DNA from 2 places in the Rothia sp. HMSC071F11 genome. Region 2 is predicted to be linked to the other one. Evidence: predicted binding sites of a transcription regulator. Region 2 holds the regulator's gene; the other holds the start of a gene.
The links. Region 2 encodes LexA, which represses DNA repair genes until DNA is damaged. Its sites were predicted from a motif close to TCGAACANNTGTTCGA; they were not measured.

Region 1 (10,694 bases), on a different contig from region 2:
CCGTGCTTGGAGCGCCCGATAAGTGCACCATGGAAGGGCGCACCGTTAAGGTAAGGGTTTACACCAATGCTCCTGCATCGTCCTTGAAGGTGCAGCAGCTTCCTGCATCGCAGGTAACCCTTCATGAATAAGAAGAAGATCCAGCCTGTGTAAGGTGGCGAGATCCAATGCTAGAGAGTATCAAAAGATAGCTTGGGTAGACGGGTCTTTCACACATACTCTCTGAGAGGGATAATGATCGGGGTACCTCACCTATATGGTGTGGGGTACCCCGATTTATATTCGATATTCACTAATAAATTGAGCGCTAGGTTATGCATGCTTCTTATTCTCTTGCGCCATTAAATCTTGGTAGTACGCAATTTTTCGGTCCACAAAATCAATCCTTCGCTGGGCATCAAGTAGCTGCTGACGGGCAACGTGTGCGTAATGTTCGATAATGTGTAAACGCTCCGATGCTGTAGACACGCCACGACGGCAGAGGTCTACATAGGCTTTGACATCGTTAATGCTCATACCGCATGCACGTAAGCAGTGAATCGTTTCAAACCACCCCACGCATTCTTCGGTGAAAACACGCCGTCCATGTTCATCTCGTTGCACAGTGGGAATAAGGCCTTTGTCGCTGTAATACCGTACCGTATGCGGGCTTATGTCAAGCTTTTCTGAGATTTCTTTGACGCTGTAACTCATAATTCCAGTATCTCACGGCACTCCAAAGGTATAAGATACTAAGTTTTATTCTCAAAAATACACGTGGAATAACATACCTTTTATCTTCCATAGCGCTTGCTTTCGAGTAACTCGAAGGGCGTACTCTAATACAACGACTGGTTAAAACTTAAAGCATCTACATGAAAGTGAGTACAGCTAATGCGTTCAGTCATTATGGAAGAACCCGGTAAGGTCGTCGTAGAAGACCGCCCCATGCCCACCCTCCTGGAACCCACGGATGCCGTTATTAAACTTGCCGCATCCTGCATCTGCGGTTCTGATCTGTGGCCCTACCGTGGCGCGCAGCCTGTAGACCATCAGCAGATGGGTCATGAATATATCGGTGAGGTTATCGAAGTTGGCGACGATGTTAAGACCGTCAAGCCTGGTGACTTTGTCGTTGGTTCTTTCTGCATCTCATGCGGCGAGTGTGCAACCTGCCAGGATGGTTACCCGTCACGGTGCCTTAAGGCCATTGCTGCAGGCGATGGTTTCATTGGTATGCGCTCGAACGGTACCCAGGCGGAATACGCCCGTATTCCTTTCGCAGACGGCACTTTGGTTAAGACTCCCGCATACCCTACCGCAGAACAGATTCCTCATCTGATGGCAGCATCCGATGTGCTGGGGACTGGCTGGTACGCAGCCGACGCCGCCAAGGCCGGCCCAGGTAAGACCATTGCTGTGGTAGGCGATGGTGCCGTTGGTCTGGGCGCAGTTATTGGGGCTAAGCAGCTGGGCGCTGAAAAGATCATCATAATGTCTCGCAACCCCGAGCGTCAGGCGTTAGCTAAGCAGTTCGGCGCAACCCATGTAGTGGAAGAACGCGGTGAAGAAGGCATCGCCAAGGTTCTAGAGCTTACTGACGGGGTGGGAGCGCACGGTGTTGTGGAGGCTGTGGGTACTCAGCAGGCCTTTGACCAAGCCCTCGGATGCGTACGCCACGGCGGCTACATCGGTTTCGTAGGCGTGCCCCACGACAGCTCGATCGGTACCGACGTGCTCTTCGGCAAACAGGTTCACCTTGAAGGAGGTCCCGCGCCGGTCCGTAAATACCTGCCGACCCTGATTGACCTGATTTACAAGGGTGAGATTGAACCCGGTAAGGTCTTCGACCTAGTATTGCCCATCGACGAAGCCCCCAAGGGCTATGAGGCAATGGATCAGCGTACCGCGACCAAGGTGCTGCTGACTATGTAGTAACTATATTTACTTTCGAGCGAAGAAACTCCTGCGAGCATGAACTACTGAATCATGAGCGTGGGAGTTGCTTTGTCTTTGACCTGGGAACATTGTGTCAAGAGACCTTCCGCAAGATGGCATATTTTCCTCGCCGTATATCTCACATATAAATTTAGGCGACAATCCGTGAGCTAGAGCATAGAATGGGATATGGAACTGTTGGTTTCTACTTGTTAAGGACAATGATGACGAACAAGCCTTTCCCTTCCGACCTCGAAATTGCTCTCGCTGCTGAGCTTAAGCCTATCACCGAAATAGCCGCCGAGAACGGCATCAGCGAAGATCGTTTGGAGCCCTACGGTAAATATGTTGCCAAGGTCCTGCTCGACGAAAGCACCAACGCAGAAACCGCCCAAAAGCGCGGTTCCAAGTACATTGTCGTTACCGCTGTAACTCCCACGCCGCTCGGCGAAGGTAAGACCGCAACCTCTGTCTCGCTAGCACAGGGATTCGCCCAGACCGGACGTAAAGCTGCGCTGGCGCTTCGCCAGCCTGCCATGGGACCAACCTTCGGTATTAAGGGCGGTGCCGCTGGCGGCGGTTACTCGCAGATCGTTCCCATGGAGAAGCTAAATCTGCATCTGACCGGTGATTTCCACGCCGTTACCGCAGCCCACAACCTACTGGCCGCCATGATCGATAACCACCTGCACCAGGGTAATGACCTGCGCCTCGACCCCCGTGCTATCGAGTGGCGCCGTGTTATCGACATGAACGACCGCTCCCTGCGCAACATCGTAGTCGGTCTGGGTGAGCGTATTGATGGCGTGCCCCGACAGACCGGGTTTGATATTACCAGTGCCTCTGAAATCATGGTGATTCTTTCGCTGGCAACCTCCTTTGAGGACCTGCGCAAACGTTTGGCAAAGATTGTTATCGGTCTGAACTACGATGGTGAGGCAGTCACCGCCGCCGATTTGAAGGCTGACGGCGCAATGGCTGTTATTCTGGCGGATGCCATTAACCCCAACCTGCTTCAGACTCTCGAACATACCCCGGCACTTATTCACGCGGGCCCCTTCGGAAACATCGCTACCGGTAACTCATCAGTTGTCGCTGACTACGTTGGCTTGGAATACTCCGACTACGTGATTACTGAGGCAGGCTTCGGGGCAGATATGGGTGCTGAGCGTTTCTTCAACGTCAAATGCCGCATCTCAGGGCTGAAGCCTGATGCTGCTGTGCTGGTTGTCACCGTACGTTCTCTCAAGTCGCACTCGGGGTTGTACAAGATCGTGCCGGGCAAGCCGCTGCCTGAAGGCATGCTTGAAGAGAACCCTGCCGACGTTGAAGCAGGGGCTACTAACCTGAAGAAGCACATTGAGATTGTGCGTGACTTCGGTGTGCAGCCGGTGGTAGCTATTAACGCGTTCCCCACCGATTTCGATTCTGAGCATGAAGCTATTCGCCGTATTGCCGAAGAGGCTGGCGCTCGCGTGGCTATCCATCATGGTGTCGCTGAGGGCGGCAAAGGCACGGTTGACCTGGCAAATGTGGTTGCTGAGGCCTGCGACGACGTTTCGAACTTGGAGTACACCTACGATCTTGAGGATTCTCTCGAAACTAAGCTTGAGAAGGTTGCCACTAAGGTTTACGGGGCAGACGGTATCTCGATTGCTCCCGCTGCTGCCAAGCAGCTTAAGCGTTTTGCTGATTTGGGATACTCGCAACTGCCGGTGGTGATTGCAAAGACCCACCTGTCGATCTCTTCTGATGCTTCCCTCAAGGGTGCACCTACCGGTTGGACTTTGCCTGTGCGCGAGGTTCGTCTTGCCGCAGGTGCCGGTTATGTTTACGCTATTTGCGGCACGATGCGCACCATGCCCGGTCTGAGCAAGAGCCCTGCTGCAGAGCGTATTGGTTTTGATGAAAACGGTACGATGATCGGTCTTTCGTAGTGGTTTCTGTGCCATATTTCGCCCATAAAAGGCGAAGGCAAGCTTGATAAGGTGCCGTGGGCATCCTCGTTATGTTGGGATGCGCACGGCACCTTTTCTGTGTCTTCGTGGGCTGTACCGAGGGGTAGTTTTTACCGATTTCGTGTGTGTTGCGAAAAACCATTCAAACAGACCAATTGATGTATAGAATCCGCATGATTACGCGGGTTTAACAATACTGTTATTTAGGGGTGTACCTTGAAAAATGGCTGTATGACGCGGAACTTCCAGAAAAAAGTTTTAGTGATTTATGCCATATAAAAATCAATAAAATCTCGATTGGTATTTAAATGCCCTGCTTTCATGCGGGGTAAAAATAACAGAATGGTTACAAATATGCGCTCAGCTTATCTAAGGTGTTTGGGGAGCAAAAACCATGTAGAAAACCGACCCAAAAGTAGGCTAAACTTGAGTTATCAAGTGATCGAAGGTTTCATGAATTGTCCTCGAGTTGCTTGTGTTTGAGTGAGTGATAGATACCCCCGGGTGTCATAAAACGACCGCGCTATGGTAGCGCGGTCGTTTTGTTTAACCAGACTTGTGCTGCTAGAAAGCCTACAGGATGTACTGGGCTACCAGCCCCGTGAACCCCATTCTTCAAGGTGTGGACGCTCGGTGCCTAATGTTGTGGAACGCCCGTGGCCCGGAAGCACAATCGCTTCATCATCAAAGTTTCCAAAGAGTTTTTCAAGAACGTTTGAGAAAAGTTCGCCAAACTGCGCGGGAGAATCGGTCTTGCCTACGCCGCCGGGGAAGAGCGCATCGCCGGTGAAAAGCAGGGTAGCGGGGGAGCCATCTTCCCATGTGGTCTGCACAGAATATACGATGGATCCGGGAGTATGCCCGGGAACGGAAATAGCGCGCACCTGCAGCTCTGTATCGTAAAAATCAAAAACTTCGCCGCCGTTTAACTCGTTTTCAATCGTGAAATTTTCTTGCGCATGAATGGCCTCGGTGTCTGCGGATCCTGCATAAGTAATGGCACCGGTGAGAGATTCAAGCTCGCGCAGAGCACGAATGTGGTCCCAGTGCCCATGGGTGACCATAATGCCCGTCACGCCAAGAGCACGGCGGGGGATGGGCTCGAAATCTTCTTCAGATTCGAGAATGCGCACTCTGCGGTCGTTTTCTTCTGTAAGGGCTAGGTTTGGGCAGTCCTGCATGATTGCCTCAAGCGTGAAGGTATACAGTGCTTCCGCATCATAAGCGGGATCGATCAGCATTTGCTCACCAGTATGGCGAATCGTGATCAGGTAGACGCTGTTATCCATGTCTGAGACGCTTAGGGCACGTACCGTAAATTCCGGATTTTCGAAGATAAGAGTTGATTCGGGATAAGTAGCCATATATCCAGTGTACTGATGCGGTGTATATCCCGTTTCTAGTGGCAGGGATAAGGGGGCAACGGGAACAAGTCGCCAGGAAAAAGTTCGCCACGAGTCAAACCTGCATCATAAAGCATGCTATCCCCGCCGAAAGAGCGTAGAATGTAGATTCGAAGATAGACGAAAGGATTTTCGATGCCTCCCCGCGCTGGATCAGCAACCACCCCTTTGCAGTCAAAAGACTTGAGCAGCATTCGTGTGCAGGGTGCTCGCGAAAACAACCTCAAGAACGTTGATCTTACGATTCCACGTGACGCAATGGTAGTTTTTACGGGTCTATCGGGATCGGGTAAATCTTCACTTGCTTTTGACACCATCTTCGCAGAGGGACAGCGCAGGTACGTTGAATCACTATCTTCCTACGCGCGTATGTTCCTTGGGCAGGTAGATAAGCCTGATGTTGATTTTATTGAGGGGCTATCGCCAGCGGTCTCTATCGACCAGAAATCTACTTCAAAAAACCCGCGGTCGACGGTAGGCACCATCACCGAGATTTACGATTATATGCGCCTGCTGTGGGCCCGTGTAGGACGTGCGCACTGCCCAGTGTGCGGTGAAGAAATTACCAAGCAAACCCCGCAGCAGATTGTCGATGCACTGCTGGAATACCCCGAGCGTACGCGTTTGCAGGTTCTTGCCCCCGTGGTATCAGCTCGCAAAGGTGAGTTTGTTGATCTGTTCAAAGACCTGGTGACACAGGGCTATTCGCGTGCCCGGGTGGACGGAAAAACAGTTCAACTTTCGGATCCTCCTAAACTAGCGAAACAATACAAACACACCATTGACGTTGTGGTAGATCGCATCGTAATCAAGGAGAGCATCCACCAGCGACTGACCGATTCCGTGGAGACCGCACTCAGACTAGCCGACGGCCGCTTGCTCATCGAATTCGTAGATGTACAGGCAGATTCACCCGAACGTACTCGAACATTTAGTGAAAACCTTGCCTGCCCCAACAATCACCCCCTGCAGGTGGACACTATTGAGCCACGTGCCTTCTCCTTCAACTCGCCCTTTGGCGCATGCCAGGCTTGCGATGGTATTGGTTCCAGGCTTGAAGTTGATGAGGATCTTTTAGTACCCAACCCAGATATGACTCTGGGTGAAGGCGCTATTGCTCCGTGGTCGCAGGGAAAATCTACCACCGAGTATTGGCTGCGTCTTCTTGCAGGTCTCGGCGAAGAACTCGGATTTGACCTTAACACTCCGTGGAAAGATCTTCCTGCCAAGGTTCGCAAAGCAATTCTGGAGGGCAAAGATTTTAAAGTTGAGGTCTCGTACCGCAACCGTTTTGGACGCGAACGCCGCTATACCTCCGGGTTTGAGGGTGTTAAAGCCAATATCATGCGTAAACATCAAGAAACTGAATCTGATTTTGCGCGTGATCGCTACGAACAATATATGCGTCAAGTTGCATGCCCGGTATGTCACGGTGCGCGGCTTAACCCTACTATTCTCAGCGTCAAAATTGAGGGTAAATCCATTGCGGATGTAACCGCTATGCCGCTTCGTGCCGCCTTAGATTTTATGCGCGCCCTAAAGCTGACCCCTCGCGAGGCTAAGATCGCCGACCAGGTTCTCAAGGAACTAGATGCACGCCTGCAATTCCTCTTGGACGTAGGACTCGATTACCTGACGTTATCACGCTCTGCTGGCACGCTTTCGGGCGGGGAGGCCCAGCGCATACGACTGGCAACCCAGATTGGTTCCGGGCTCGTTGGTGTGCTTTATGTGTTGGATGAGCCCTCTATAGGTTTGCACCAGCGCGACAACCGACGTCTAATCGATACCTTGACAAAGCTACGTGATATGGGAAATACCCTCATCGTAGTGGAACATGACGAAGACACGATGCGGGAAGCCGACTGGATTGTCGATGTTGGTCCAGGTGCGGGCGAACACGGCGGTGAAATCGTCCATTCGGGCACTTACAAGGAACTTTTGTCCAATAAAAAGTCGATAACCGGTGATTATATGGCGGGTCGGCGCTCTATTGAAGTTCCAAAGAAACGCCGCCCACATGACCGTAAACGTGTGTTAAAGGTCTATGGAGCTCGCGAGAACAACCTCAAAAATGTTGATGTTACCTTCCCCCTAGGTGTTTTTACCGCGATCACAGGCGTATCGGGATCGGGTAAATCAACCCTCGTGAACGATATTCTCTATACCTCACTGGCGAATAAACTCAACGGTGCAAAACAGGTTCCAGGACGGCACAAGAAGGTAGACGGTCTGGAACATCTGGATAAGGTTATTCACGTTGACCAATCGCCTATTGGGCGTACCCCGCGGTCAAATCCCGCGACGTACACCGGTGTATTCGACCATATTCGTAAGCTCTTTGCCGAGACGAATGAGGCTAAAGTGCGCGGATATACGCCCGGGCGGTTCTCGTTCAACGTTAAAGGCGGTCGATGCGAAGCATGCTCGGGTGACGGCACCCTCAAGATTGAGATGAACTTTTTGCCGGATGTTTACGTGCCTTGCGAAACCTGCCAGGGAAAACGCTATAATCGCGAAACCCTCGAAGTGCATTACAAAGGTAAGACTATTTCTGATGTGCTTGAAATGCCGGTTGAAGAAGCTGCAGAATTTTTTGCGGCCTTCACCCCGATCGCTCGGCACTTAAACACGCTGGTTGATGTGGGGCTTGGCTACATTCGTCTAGGGCAGCCCGCAACCACGCTTTCAGGTGGTGAGGCGCAGCGCGTGAAACTTGCCGCAGAGCTGCAGAAGCGTTCTAACGGTCGTTCGATCTATGTGCTTGATGAGCCTACAACGGGTCTGCATTTTGAGGATATCCGTAAGCTCTTAACTGTGCTTCAGTCTCTCGTTGATAAGGGCAATACCGTTATCACGATTGAACACAACCTTGATGTCATTAAATGTGCCGACTGGATTATTGATATGGGTCCGGAAGGTGGCGACGGCGGAGGCACCGTAATCGCCGAAGGAACGCCTGAAGACGTCGCACAGGTTGAGGAGTCTCATACCGGACGTTTCATCAAGGAACTTTTGGTGTGAGTCATATTTCAGGTAATCATCCGCGAGCGCAAATACGCGGTGCTGTAACAACTCTCGACAGAGTACGCCATATTCTTGCTGCTCAGTTAGAGGCAGATTTCTGTTTACCTGCGGGAGCTATCTCTCAAGCACAGAATCTGGGTGCTGAGGTCCTGAGCGCACTGCAGCTTCCAACGGAAGAGATGAGCGCATCCCGCCGCCGCAACGCTGATACCTGGGAACTTCGGGTAGGTAACTATCTGGGCGTGGGGTTGCTTTGCGCAAAGTATCCCCGGGTTTTGAAAACGGCCACTGAGTATATGCGTGGGGATCTCTCAAATTGGCTGGGCGATTATGCACCGTTACGCCAGCTGAATGAACTCTTGACCCCTTACAGCCAGCAGGTGAGCGGAACAAGCGTATATTACACGCCTTCACGCAACCTGCTTGAATCTGTGGTTCCGCCGGATGCTCCGGCGCAAGAGGTTAAATGTGCGGTACCCGGAATCGGTATGATGCGCCGGGTAGACAGCGGCGTTCTTCGAGAATCCTTACGGCAACATATTTGCGGTCTTCGCACGGTGACGAAAGTACCGAACGCTTCGGCAGATGCTTTAGAGGCAGATGAAGATGATACGGCGGTTTCGGAATTCTCGGTGCGAATAGAGCTCCTTCACCCCGAGCAGTACGAGCGTTTTCGTGGCGATCCACGGTATTCGAACGCTTTAGGGTTTAGCAAACGTCGCCCCGATATTACGGTCCTTGCAGCATTTGACCCTGACGCCGCCACTGCTTTGGCAGATCCTTTAGCAATGGCGGGTGCAAGTGACGATTCGCCACTGATGCGTCAAATTGGTATTGATGTGCTGCCACAGGTGCGACAACGCGGGCTTGCTGCGCGTCTTGTATATGAACTTTCCCGAATGGTTCTTGCCGATGGGCGTGTTCCATTTTATGGAACCAGTCCTTCACATGTGCTCTCACAGCGTGTGGCTTTGGCAGCCGGATTCATCCCTACATGGTGGGAGTTTGTCTCAACGAGCATGCACGATATGCCGCTCGATGAAGTATCGTAAGGTTCGTAAATTTTTGGTGAGAGTCAGAGAATTTCAGTGAGCGCGCACAACACAGGATTGGTCTTTCGAAAACTTACCCGAAGACCAACCTCGCATTTCTCACAAGATTTACTAGGAGTTCTCAAGCTCCGCACCGTTAGATGTGATCACTCGACGGTACCAATCAAAAGACTTCTTACGGTAACGGGAGAGTGACCCCGAGCCGTCGTCATGACGATCTACATAGACGAAACCGTAGCGTTTCGACATCTGCGCTGTAGACGCCGAAACCATGTCGATACAGCCCCACGTAGTGTAACCGAGTAGCTGCACGCCATCGGCAATAGCTTCGCGCACCTGTTCCAGGTGTGCCCGCAGATAATCGATACGGTAATCGTCGATCACGGTCATTTCACCATCGACCTCAACAAGTTCGTCGCGTGCGCCTAAGCCGTTCTCGACGATGAAGAGCGGTTTCTGCCAGCGGTCCCAGTACTGGTTGAGTACAATACGCAGCCCAACAGGATCGATCTGCCATCCCCATTCGGAAGCGGTCAATGTTGGGTTAGATACTCCACCGAGAATATTCCCTTCGTTGCTTTCGCTGCGGCTTGGGTCGCTGCTGGCACAGGTGGACATGTAGTAGCTGAACGAGACAAAATCGACTGTATTTTTGAGGTCTTCCCGATCTCGTTCGGTAATGTTGAGCTCGATACCTTTTTCGTGGAGTATGCGTAGGAAATATCCGGGATAGGTTCCACGAACGTGCACGTCGCCAAAGGCAAAGTTAGCGTGTTCGGCGTGTAGGGCGGCGAGCGCATCCTGGGGTGATGGTGTGAGCGGATAGGTTGGCATTGCTAAAATCATGCAGCCAATCTGGGCTTGAGGTGCGAGCTCGCGGGCAGCACGGGTAGCGCGCGCTGAGGCGACAAGCTCATGATGAATTGCTTGGTAGAGGTCTTGCTCACTCAGCTGTTCTTTGGGGGTGTTAATACCGCCAGACATAAACGGTAGATGCAGTACCGAATTGATTTCATTGAAAGTGAGCCAGTATTTTACCCGGTGGCCGTAGCGTTCAAAGAGTACCCGGCAGTATCGTTCGTAGAAGTCGATAAGATCGCGGCTTACCCAGCCGTTGTATTGTTCTGCAAGGTAGAGCGGTGTTTCGTAGTGGCTGATAGCGATAAGCGGTTCGATGCCGTATTTTTCAAGTTCATCAAGCACACGGTCGTAGAAGGCGAGACCTTCCTCATTCGGTTCTGTTTCATCACCGTTTGGGAAGACACGTGACCAAGCGATGGAGAACCGGAATACTTTGAACCCCATTTCCGCAAGGAGAGCGATGTCTTCGGGGTAGC
Region 2 (10,694 bases):
TGAGACTCTATCCTGCGGGACTGGTGCATGCGCGGCCGCGGCGGCAACCCGTTTTTGGGGCGGCGAAGAGGCGCCCGATGAATGGCTGGTTCATGTTCCCGGCGGCACGCTCGCAGTAACCTTCGTCCTAGGCCCCGACGACCTCGAACACGTCGTTCTAGCAGGGCCAGCTCAGACGGTTGCCAAGATTGAGCTCCACTAACCTACGAAGGAGTTTTGAGAACTTATGCCCGTCAGCCTTCTTCTGAGGCGGAGAAGCTGGCGGGCATTATCGCGTGAGCATCCACCTGAAGCCTTTAAGAACCTTTGGAAGAACGCACAACCTCCAAGATACGGAACCCCTTCGACATGGCATATCGAGATACCGAAAACTCGGGTCCAAAACGTTCGGTGAGCTGTGCATCCAGCCATTTTTGCAGGGAATCAGAACCCAAATTCTTTTGAACCACCAGATAGGCAGCACCGCCGGGGGCTAGCCGCGGAAGCCACGCGAGCAGAATATTGTGCAGAACCTCTTTACCCACGCGAATCGGAGGATTGGACCAGATAGTATCGAAACGTAATGTGGGATCTATCTCATCAGGGGTGCTCACCGAGACGTTATGCAGCCCCAAAGCGCGGGCATTCTGTTCCGTGAGCGAAAGCGAGCGGGAATTGACGTCAATCCCATAAACCTCAGATTGCGGAGCAAGCATAGCTAAAGATAATGTGATGGGTCCCCAGCCGCATCCAATATCGAGCATATATTTTCCGTGCGGCTCAGGTACTTGCGCTAAAAGAACCGCAGTTCCCTTGTCTATTCCCGAAGGACTAAAAATACCGTTCGCGGTCGTCACGGAAACCTGACGCCCCGCCAACTCAACCTGAACCGTTCGAGGTTTGAACTCGACCTCGGGAGACGAGGAAAAATAATGCTGTTCGCTCATGAATCCAGTGTACCCGGCTGCACCCCGCATCATCGCTGCTACGCTGATGCGCCCACAGCGAGAGATAACCGAAAACCGCGACAACTGCGGCATGCGACCGCTAAAATAGAGGAACATATGAAATTAACAGATACCTCTTTTTCCAGCGAAAAGCTGCCCAGTGATGAGCAGCTACGCCGAACCGTAGAACGAGTCTTAGGCCGTGCAGATGCAGCGGCACAGACCACTATCTACCCCGAAAGCACCGGTAGCACCGCACAACGCCGCGTGCTCGATACCCGTGCCCGAGAAATTTCCGATAATCAGCGGGAACACTCAGAATTTGACGGCGAGCAGGAAGACCTCGCCGAACGCCGCGCATTACGCCGAGTCGCCGGGCTTTCTACCGAGCTCGATGATGTGACTGAAGTTGAATACCGTCAGCTGCGCCTAGAACGCGTGGTTCTCGCCGGGCTGTGGACCGAAGGGACCGTCGAAGATGCTGAAAACTCCCTGCGAGAACTCGCTGCACTCGCCGAAACCGCAGGATCTGAAGTGCTGGACGGGCTAGTTCAGCGTCGCCTCAAACCAGACCCCGGAACTTTTCTTGGCTCAGGAAAAGCCCTCGAACTCAAAGACATTGTTGAGGCAAGCGGTGCTGATACTGTGATCGTCGATTCTGAATTAGCACCCTCACAACGACGAGCCCTCGAAGATATCGTTAAAGTCAAAGTGATCGATCGTACCGCCCTGATTCTAGACATCTTCGCTCAACACGCGAAGTCTCGTGAAGGCAAAGCACAGGTCGAACTTGCCCAACTCGAATACATGCTTCCGCGTCTGCGCGGCTGGGGCGCATCCCTGTCACGCCAGGCAGGCGGGCGTGCAGCATCCGGTGAAGGCATTGGTTCACGCGGACCTGGTGAAACCAAAATCGAGATGGATCGCCGCCGTCTGCGTGCCCGCATGGCAAAGCTCAAGCGCGAAATAGCTGCTATGGCGCCCGCACGTGAGACAAAACGCCTAAGCCGTAAACGCAACAGGGTACCCTCGGTCGCTATCGCGGGGTATACGAACGCAGGTAAGTCGTCGTTGCTGAATCGTCTGACCGATGCCGGTGTTCTGGTGGAGAACGCTCTCTTCGCAACCCTGGATCCGACCGTGCGCAAAGCACAGACTCCGGACGGCATCGGCTATACGCTTTCGGACACTGTAGGATTCGTGCGCTCGCTGCCCACCCAGCTCGTGGAAGCATTCCGTTCCACGCTCGAAGAGGTAGCCGATGCAGACGTGATTCTGCATGTGGTAGACGCATCTCACCCAGACCCTGAGGGGCAGATTCGCGCCGTGCGTGAGGTTATCGCAGATTTAGATGCTCGCCGTATACCCGAGATTATTGCGCTCAATAAAGCGGATGCGGCAGATCCCTTTATCCTCGAACGCATGCGGCAGCGCGAATCGAACCACGTCATCGTCTCGGCGCGCACAGGGGAGGGCATTGACGAACTCAAGCAGAAGATTGCGGATACAATTCCGCGGCCATCGCTTGAAGTTAAATTACTGATCCCCTACAACCACGGTGAAGTTATTTCCCGTCTTCATGCTTGGGACGCTGAGATTAAAAGTACTGCGTTTGTCTCAGATGGAACCTTTGTCACCGCTTTGGTGCGTGAGGATGTTGCCGCAGAACTCTCTGACTATGTGATCGACGGCGAGCTCCTTGAAGTGCTTGAATTGGAGCTTCAAGACTCTGCCTCTGAACCCGAAAACGTCTGTGAACTCGCGTAATGAGAGCGTGAGCGTCCGTGACCGATGATAATATTACTGCGCCCACCGGAGCGGAGCTTGAAACTCTGCCCGGTGCAAAGCCCGTGTTAGATTTGCTCGATCGTGCGATTGAAAAAACGGGCGGGCAAAAACGCCTCGGACAACGTAGGATGGCAGCCCATGTTGCGCAAGCTTTCGACCTTGAGCGGCATCTCCTCGTGCAGGCAGGCACCGGAACCGGTAAATCCCTCGGATATTTGGTGCCAGCCCTGCATCATGCGGGTGCGAGCACAAAACCCATTATCGTGGCGACCGCAACCCTAGCCCTCCAAGCGCAGATCGTAAAACGAGACCTTCCAAAACTTATGGAGGCGCTCTCTTCTGAGCCCGAATCTGAAGCTCAGGTCGCAATCCTCAAGGGCAGGAACAATTACCTGTGCCTGCACAAACTCGACGGGGGATACCCCGAAGAGGAACCTGATACCCTCTTCGACATGCCTCAGCGTAGTATGTCTCGCATTGGTGAAGAGGTGCTGCGGTTAAGGTCCTGGGCGGAAAAAACCGAGACCGGCGACCGCGATGAACTTAAACCCGGTGTATCGGATCGTGCCTGGGCGCAGGTATCCGTGAGCGCCTCAGAGTGTTTGGGAAAACGCTGCCCCCTCGTTGAGGAGTGCTTTAGTGAGCGGGCGCGCCAAGAAGCATATGAAGCCGATCTTGTGATTACTAATCATGCGCTGCTTGCCATCAACGCTTTTGAAGGCTTAGGTGTACTTCCCGAACACGATATCGCTATTATTGACGAGGCGCATGAGCTCGCAGACCGCGTGACCGGCGCGGTGACGGATTCTCTTTCTGCTTCCTTAATTAGGCGTGCTGCTCGCGATATCCGCAAGAACTCCAAAGCAGACTCCAGCGCGCTTGAACAAGCCGCCGGTTCTTTAGAAACCGCATGTGAAGGTGTTTCTGAGGGCTTGATAGAAAGGCTCGAAGGGCGACTTCTGAACGCGCTCGCGGCTGTAGCCGATGCCGCACGGGCGGCGCTTTCCGACTCTAAGAGTGACAATAAAGAGGCGGATGCCGGGCTTCAGATGGCTCGTTCACGTGTCTCTGAGGTACACGATGCCGCAACGCGCATGCTGGAGTCTGCCGAACACCGCGAAGTGCTGTGGCTATCTCGCCAGGGTAATTGGGAAAACGGACGATATACGGCGGCATCCGATCAGGATCCCGCCACACTCCACGTTGCTCCTTTGAACATCGGAAGCCGTTTGCGTGAGGGGCTTTTTGAGGACCGTACCGTTATTCTTACGAGTGCAACCCTTACCGTGGGCGAATCCTTCGATGCGGTAGCAGGTGCCCTAGGGTTAGCGGGGCCGCAAGCTCCGCGCTGGGAAGGTCTTGATGTAGGCTCTCCTTTTGATTATCCACGGCAGGGAATTCTGTACGTGGCTTCCGACTTGCCCAAACCGAGCTTTGGCGTGAATCCTCAGCAGCTCGAACGATTACGCGAATTATGTGAAGCTTCTGGTGGTGGGGCTCTGGGGTTATTCTCATCGAAGCGAGGTGCCGAGCAAGCGGCTGAATATGTACGTCAGCACACGGATTTGAATATTCTCTTGCAGGGAGAGTCTTCGTTGCGGGCTCTTGTCGAGGAGTTTACTGAAGATATAAATGCTTGTCTTTTCGGCACCATGAGCCTTTGGCAGGGAGTAGATGTTCCCGGAGACTCCTGTCGTCTGGTACTGATGGACCGTATACCGTTCCCGCGCCCAGACGATCCACTCGCTCAAGCGCGTACCCGTGCCGTGGCAGAAAAAGGCGGGAATGGGTTTATGGCTGTTTCGGCATATCATGCGGCAATCCGCATGTCTCAGGGAGCAGGGCGATTGATACGTTCCGTCCACGATCGCGGGGTAGTGGCGATCCTTGACTCTAGGCTGGCGACTCAGCGATACAGTGGGTACCTGATGCGGGCGATGCCTAACCTTTGGACCACCCAGGATAAGAATGTTGTTTTGGGTGCTTTAGAACGGCTTTACCAGAGTATTGACTAAAAGCAATAAGATACGCGGGCTTAATGCACGTTGTATTCCGGTACTGGTGCCGAGACATAAACGTAGCGAAGCGTCCATAGATGTAATGTGAGAAAGGGAGGGTACCGTTCAACGGTGCCCTCCCTGATGTATTGTGCGCTTATGGCTGCCTATAGTAATTAGTTAGTCTATCGGGGAAACTCGGATACGGTTCCCATCTAGATCACTTGCTACGAAAGTCATCCCAAATACATCACGATGGGGCTCTTCCAATATGACAACCCCTTGTTCCACCCAGGCTTGGTACTGCGTGAGGATTTCTGCATCGGAACCCTTGAGATTTATACATACCTCAGACGTACGTGTTGAAGTTTCATGAAGAGTATTGCTTGCTCCGGTCCACAACGCTAGCGAGACTCCCGGCGCTAAATCCATGGTGACATAGCGTGGCGAGGTAAAACTGACCTCAAGATTTAAAATGCTCGTATAGAAGGACACTGAGGCCTCGATATCCGATACATAGACAATAAAAACGATCTCACGGTCAATCATTGTGCTGTTGTTCCTTCTGGACATGAGACGGTTGAATACGCAGGAACGGAACCTCTAGCGCGTGTCTTTTGAGAAAAACGCGCGCAGTTCAGAAGATCCCTGTTAGATGCTTCGCAGAACAGAAACTACTTTACCCATCACCGTGGCGCGGTCGCCGAGTATGGGCTCATATTGGGAATTTCGGGGGAGCAGCCAGGTATGACCATCTACTTGGCGGAATACTTTGACGGTCGCTTCGTCGTCAAGAAGAGCCGCAACAATGTCTCCATTATCAGCGGTGTGTTGTTCACGCACAACAACCCAGTCACCGTCGCATATGGCGGCGTCAATCATAGAATCCCCTTTGACGCGAAGCATGAAGAGCTTCCCGCTGCCCACGAGCTGGCGGGGGAGAGAGAGAACATCCTCAACGGATTGCTCAGCCGTAATAGGCCCACCAGCAGCAATGCGACCTACGAGGGGCACGGGAACCATATCCTCATCGCTCACCTCAAATGTAGGCAGCTCCGGAAAATGGGCTGAAGTGCCCTCATGCTCTAGATCGTCAAGAATCTCAATGGCACGCGGTAGTTTTGGATCGCGGCGAATATACCCCATCTTCTCAAGACGACCGAGCTGATGAGTCACCGAAGAAAGCGAAGCCAACCCAACGATATCGCCAATCTGACGCATCGAAGGGGGATATCCCTTCTGCTCGATTTCTGTACGAATCGCATCCAAAATTTTCTGCTGACGCGGAGTCAGCGGAGGGCGCTGAGCTTCGGGTGTCATGCGGAGCCTTCTTTCTAACTATTTACGCACGCCATGGTTCCTAGAGTATTGACTGGATCCAGGTAAGCATAACGATGAACCGTCTCGTTCTCAGTCTAAAGCATCAGAGAGAAAACTTCAAACAAATATTCTATGAACCTCGAATATAATCGAAGAAATATTTAGTAACTTTCTACTAGACTATCGAAACTAGATTCGATATAGTTGGTGTCTACGGAAGACATATTCGATAAAAGTTGAGGTCTTTCGGTGAAATGTTCTAGTTCAGGCTCTTGCTATGCAGGGATTATCGGTCTTCGAAATACTTCGGTATTTCTAGAGCATCTTGAGAGAATCCGAAAGCAAAATATGTGCTTTCTGCAGGAATATGAACTCATACCAACCGCATTATGAGCATTGAGAATGGTGTGTAACGGCGAGGATATGAACTTGTCACACACCAGAGGAAAGGAAAATACTATGGCAACGGCTGCTTCTTCCTCCCGGATTCCGGCGGGGTTAACCGTCATTCACCCGGCTCGTGTTCGTCAGGGCTCTTATCGAGCACGTACACACTATGCTTCACCGAGCCGTTCCCGTGTGCCTCATCCTCATCCTCGACTGACTTTTCCTCAAGTACAAGCTGTATACGAGACTTCATTCTCAGCTGCACCACAGAAAGTGAACGTCACATCTTCCTCTCAGACTCAGCAGAGCGTAACCGGTAAAACATCAAGCGGACAGCGGCGGGTTCCAGAAAAACTTAAAGGTGTGTCGGTGGTTAATAAGCGCAATCCCTCATTTTTCACACGTGCTATGCATTGCTCTAGGGCTCTGAAAAATTGGGTTTTTGGCATTCCGCTGATAACGCTGGCGGCCCTTGTCGTTCTTGGGGCGATCATTCTTATATCGCCGCATACAGCAAACGCTGGAAATAATTCTCAAGGCGCAGGAACCCGGTACGTGACCGTTCAATCTGGAGATACGCTCTGGGATATTGCACAAGAGGTAGACCCGAAGACTGATCCACGCGACACCATGGTGCAGATCAGTAAACTTAATGATCTGCAGGGTTCAACTGTCAAAGTCGGGCAGCGTCTAGAAGTCCCAAATGTGCGATAGCAGCCATAGTTGCTATCTAGAAAACGTGACTGGATGTGCGCTTATTATAACTATTCCGCATTCTTTGCTCTCATGACTAATTTGCGACTGGTGGCTTTGAAGGGACCTGTATCGCGTAAGGCCCTTTTATGGACATATGGTGCTCAATACAGGCGATATAACATGCGGTATGCGATGATAGCGTGAGATTAGGGGCAGAAACCTTGGAGTTTGTACCCTAGAGATACATGACATTTGTATGCTCGCCCGGTTGTTCGTCTGGAATCCGGTGGGAGCGGAACTAAGGAGTCTCTATGCCCACACGTCCCACAGTAGCTATACTTGGCGAATTTGGCACATATGGCGAGCTCCAGCAAGCGTGCGAGCGCGTCGGTGCCCAAGCGTTCGTTACCACAGATCTCGATTCTCTACGAGACGCTGATGGTACGGTGATTGCTGGCCATAAGAAATCTCTCGAAACATACGAGGCTGTGCGGAAACTCCACGGTGATCGGGTGCTTGGCAGGCGCGTTGCAGGCGGCCGTCCTGTCCTTGTTGCGGGGGCTGGTTTTGGGATGTTATTTGAAGTTATCCGAACCGTGAACCCAGAGCTTGGAGACCTTGATATTTCTGCACTAGGAGAGTGGCCGGGTGCTGCACAAGATCTAGCCACCGCTGGGGCTCATCCAGGATGCTATAGGGTTGAGGCCGCTGTGTCCAGTAAATTTTTACAGGATCTTCCTGAACCCCTAAATTTCAAAGCAGAGGATGGCGTGTTTACCTGGGATTTTGACCAGAGTATAGACTATATGGAGCCGCCTGCTGTCAGTTGGACTGATGCAGATCCGCGTTATATTGCAGCTGTCGAGAATGGTCCTCTCACAGCAATTCAATTTTGTCCGGTAGCTTCGGGTGCTGCAGGTGAAGAATTTCTTCGCCGCTGGGTTGCGCATCTTCCCGTCATGAACCGTTTGTAGCATCATAAATTTTACGAAAAACTGCGAAGGAGCATCACATGTCACCTCTATACTCCGGACTTATTCTTATGACTGTTGGGGCATTCTTTGCCGGTGGGGGTATATCTTTCCGTAAACAGGGCATATCTCTTGGCGCGCAGATTGTGCTGTGGATTATTGCTTTAGCCCTCTTCGGCTACGGAGCATATGTAACTTTCGTATACGGGTCACAGGGATAAGAATATGGGTACTCTAGAACTTCTTCCCGCAGTCGATATTGCTCAGGGGCGTGCAGTGCGTCCCGTAGGCGGTCGCCTCTCCCAACAGAGTGAGGGTACAGATCCGGTGGAAGCGGCTCTATCGTGGCGCCGCGCGGGGGCACGATGGATTCATCTTGTTGATCTGGATTTGGCGTTTGGCCGTGGTAACAACATTCGCACCCTTCGCAAGGTTATTGATCGAGTTCGTGCGATAGCTCAGAATCCTATAAAAATACAGGTCAGTGGCGGTGTTAAAGATGAACGTTCTTTGGAAATCGCCTTGAGTCTTGAACCCGATCGCATCAACGTGACGTCGGCGGCGCTGCAGCATCCGGCATGGTTAGAGAAAACACTAGGGCACTATGGTGAGCGGATAGCTCTGGGTTTGGATGCTCGCAATGGAACCGTTGTAGCACGTGGGACCGAATGGTGTGGCGATTCCGTGCATAACACAGTGCGATGGCTGCAAACTGCGGGAGCATGCCGATATATTGTGACAGATGTAAGCCGAGATGGTGCTCTCTCAGGGCCTGGGCTACAGCTGCTTCGTGAAGTTCTCAGTCTCACTGAGCATCCCGTTGTGGCTTCGGGAGGTGTTGCTTCACTGGAAGATATTCGCACTCTTCGTGCGCTGACGAATCAGGGCTTGGAAGGTCTTGTCCTAGGGAAGGCACTGTACGTCGGCAATTTTACTTTTGAAGAGGCTCTTAAGGCGGCTAATGATGATGCCTCATAACCCACAAGAACAACGGAATCTGTCTGAACCCCAAAAGCGTGCAGTTGCACAGCGCGCGTTGCCGGAGCATATTGCGGCTCAATTGCGCAGCGCTGGGAGGCAAACTGATACTGGCGGACAGCCCTGGAAAGGGAGGAACCTGGGAGAGGGAACGTCACAAACCCATCAATACTATGGAGACGATGGTTTGACAAACCCAGATTTAGTCCGGGTTCTGACCTCTTTTGAAGCTGATGAAGTTGATGAGGCAGCAGTTGTTGAAGCGTTGAGTGAAGTGCGAATATTTGCTCCGATTGTTGCTCAGCTTTCACAAGCTCATATAACCCATGATGGTCTGGTATCTGATAAAGAAGCTGATATGGCATTAGTTAGCTTGCAGGCTCCAGATGGTCGAAAAGCTCTTCCTGTTTTTACGAGTGTTGATGCTTTGACGCAGTGGCATCCGCAAGCTCGCCCGGTTGCGGCCTCTATGCGTAAAACGGCATTGAGTGCTGTGGAAGATGATAACCAACTCATCGTTGTGAATCCTGGTCAGAACCTCACCTTTGTGGTACGTCGCCCCGCTGTTTGGTCTTTGGCGCAGGGGAAACCGTGGATCCCTTCGTATCTCAGCGACGAGGTACTAAATGAACTAAAGCGCCTTATCTCTACACAACCCGCTTTGGTGGATGTTCAATGCGATGTTGGTGACGGCGTACAGGCACGCACAGGCACGGGAAAGATCCTAAGGGGCGGAGGACCTGGTCCTGAGCTTGCGATTAAACTTGCTGTTCTTCCCGGACTCACCCGCGAACAGCTCAATATGGTAATTCAGGATTTTCAGCGGAGTCTGGCGAGCAGCGACCTTATGTCACAGGCGGTTGATTCTGTGCAAATTAAGCTTCTTTCTGCTTCATAGATTTGTGTAGTCTCAGTTGATGATGTCTTGGTGAACTTTAGAGAGTGTGAGATTCTAGAACCATGAGTAATATGACGAATAGTTTTCAATTTGGCGCATCATCAAATGAATCTGTACCTGTACACGGCGGTACAGAGCTAACTGATGAACAAATGCATGCCGTTAGTGAACAGATGCGGGATATTGCCGATGTGCCAGCCGTTGAGATTATCGGTGCTGCGGCTGTCCATCTCATGAGCGCTGCAGCCGTCAAATGCGGTCTGGCTGCCGAAGATAATGCTGCGGAGTTACAGGACTTGGATGAAGCACGCAAACTTATTACTGCATTGGCGGGGTTTGTGACGGCGGCGGCGCCGGAAATTGGTTCGCAGCATGCCGCCCCGCTGCGTGATGGGCTGCGGACGTTACAGCTGGCGTTTCGGGAAGCATCGTCAATCCCAGATGAGCCGGGGCAAGGGCCTGGCGAGAAATTTACCGGTCCTGTGTACTAATTCTGCGTGCTGAAGTACCTTGAACGATCCGTGAATGTAAATCTTCATATGTTCGCTACACAGGTTTTCAGATAAGATTTTGCCTTGTGCGGGGTAGCGTAATGCGCATAATCGTAGCTGCCCCTCACGGCAGGTTTACTGGGCTGACTGACCGGCTTCACAGGGATAAAACGGGAATATGACGAAGAAGGTTATCGTTCTTGGCATTTTCTTGTGAATTAGCTGTAAACCCGGTAGACTAA

Region 1: a site for LexA is predicted at 5,377-5,392, ahead of uvrA (excinuclease ABC subunit UvrA). Genes of this name have one in related genera too.

The regions. Positions count from the first base shown of each region.
Region 1 is NZ_KV795756.1:388,168-398,861, forward strand. It holds gene HMPREF2554_RS06120 (CTP synthase) at 1-131, shown strand, start outside; gene HMPREF2554_RS06125 (MerR family transcriptional regulator) at 313-693, opposite strand; gene HMPREF2554_RS06130 (zinc-dependent alcohol dehydrogenase family protein) at 874-1,914, shown strand; gene HMPREF2554_RS06135 (formate--tetrahydrofolate ligase) at 2,142-3,854, shown strand; gene HMPREF2554_RS06140 (MBL fold metallo-hydrolase) at 4,466-5,239, opposite strand; gene uvrA (excinuclease ABC subunit UvrA) at 5,414-8,302, shown strand; gene HMPREF2554_RS06150 (GNAT family N-acetyltransferase) at 8,299-9,357, shown strand; gene HMPREF2554_RS06155 (glycoside hydrolase family 1 protein) at 9,469-10,694, opposite strand, start outside.
Region 2 is NZ_KV795730.1:22,265-32,958, reverse strand. It holds gene dapF (diaminopimelate epimerase) at 1-202, shown strand, start outside; gene HMPREF2554_RS01145 (class I SAM-dependent methyltransferase) at 297-926, opposite strand; gene hflX (GTPase HflX) at 1,044-2,693, shown strand; gene HMPREF2554_RS01135 (ATP-dependent DNA helicase) at 2,711-4,729, shown strand; gene HMPREF2554_RS01130 (VOC family protein) at 4,892-5,260, opposite strand; gene lexA (transcriptional repressor LexA) at 5,363-6,031, opposite strand; gene HMPREF2554_RS01120 (LysM peptidoglycan-binding domain-containing protein) at 6,491-7,132, shown strand; gene HMPREF2554_RS01115 (imidazole glycerol phosphate synthase subunit HisH) at 7,426-8,088, shown strand; gene HMPREF2554_RS01110 (hypothetical protein) at 8,127-8,306, shown strand; gene HMPREF2554_RS01105 (HisA/HisF-related TIM barrel protein) at 8,311-9,063, shown strand; gene HMPREF2554_RS01100 (SseB family protein) at 9,251-9,961, shown strand; gene HMPREF2554_RS01095 (DUF1844 domain-containing protein) at 10,033-10,452, shown strand.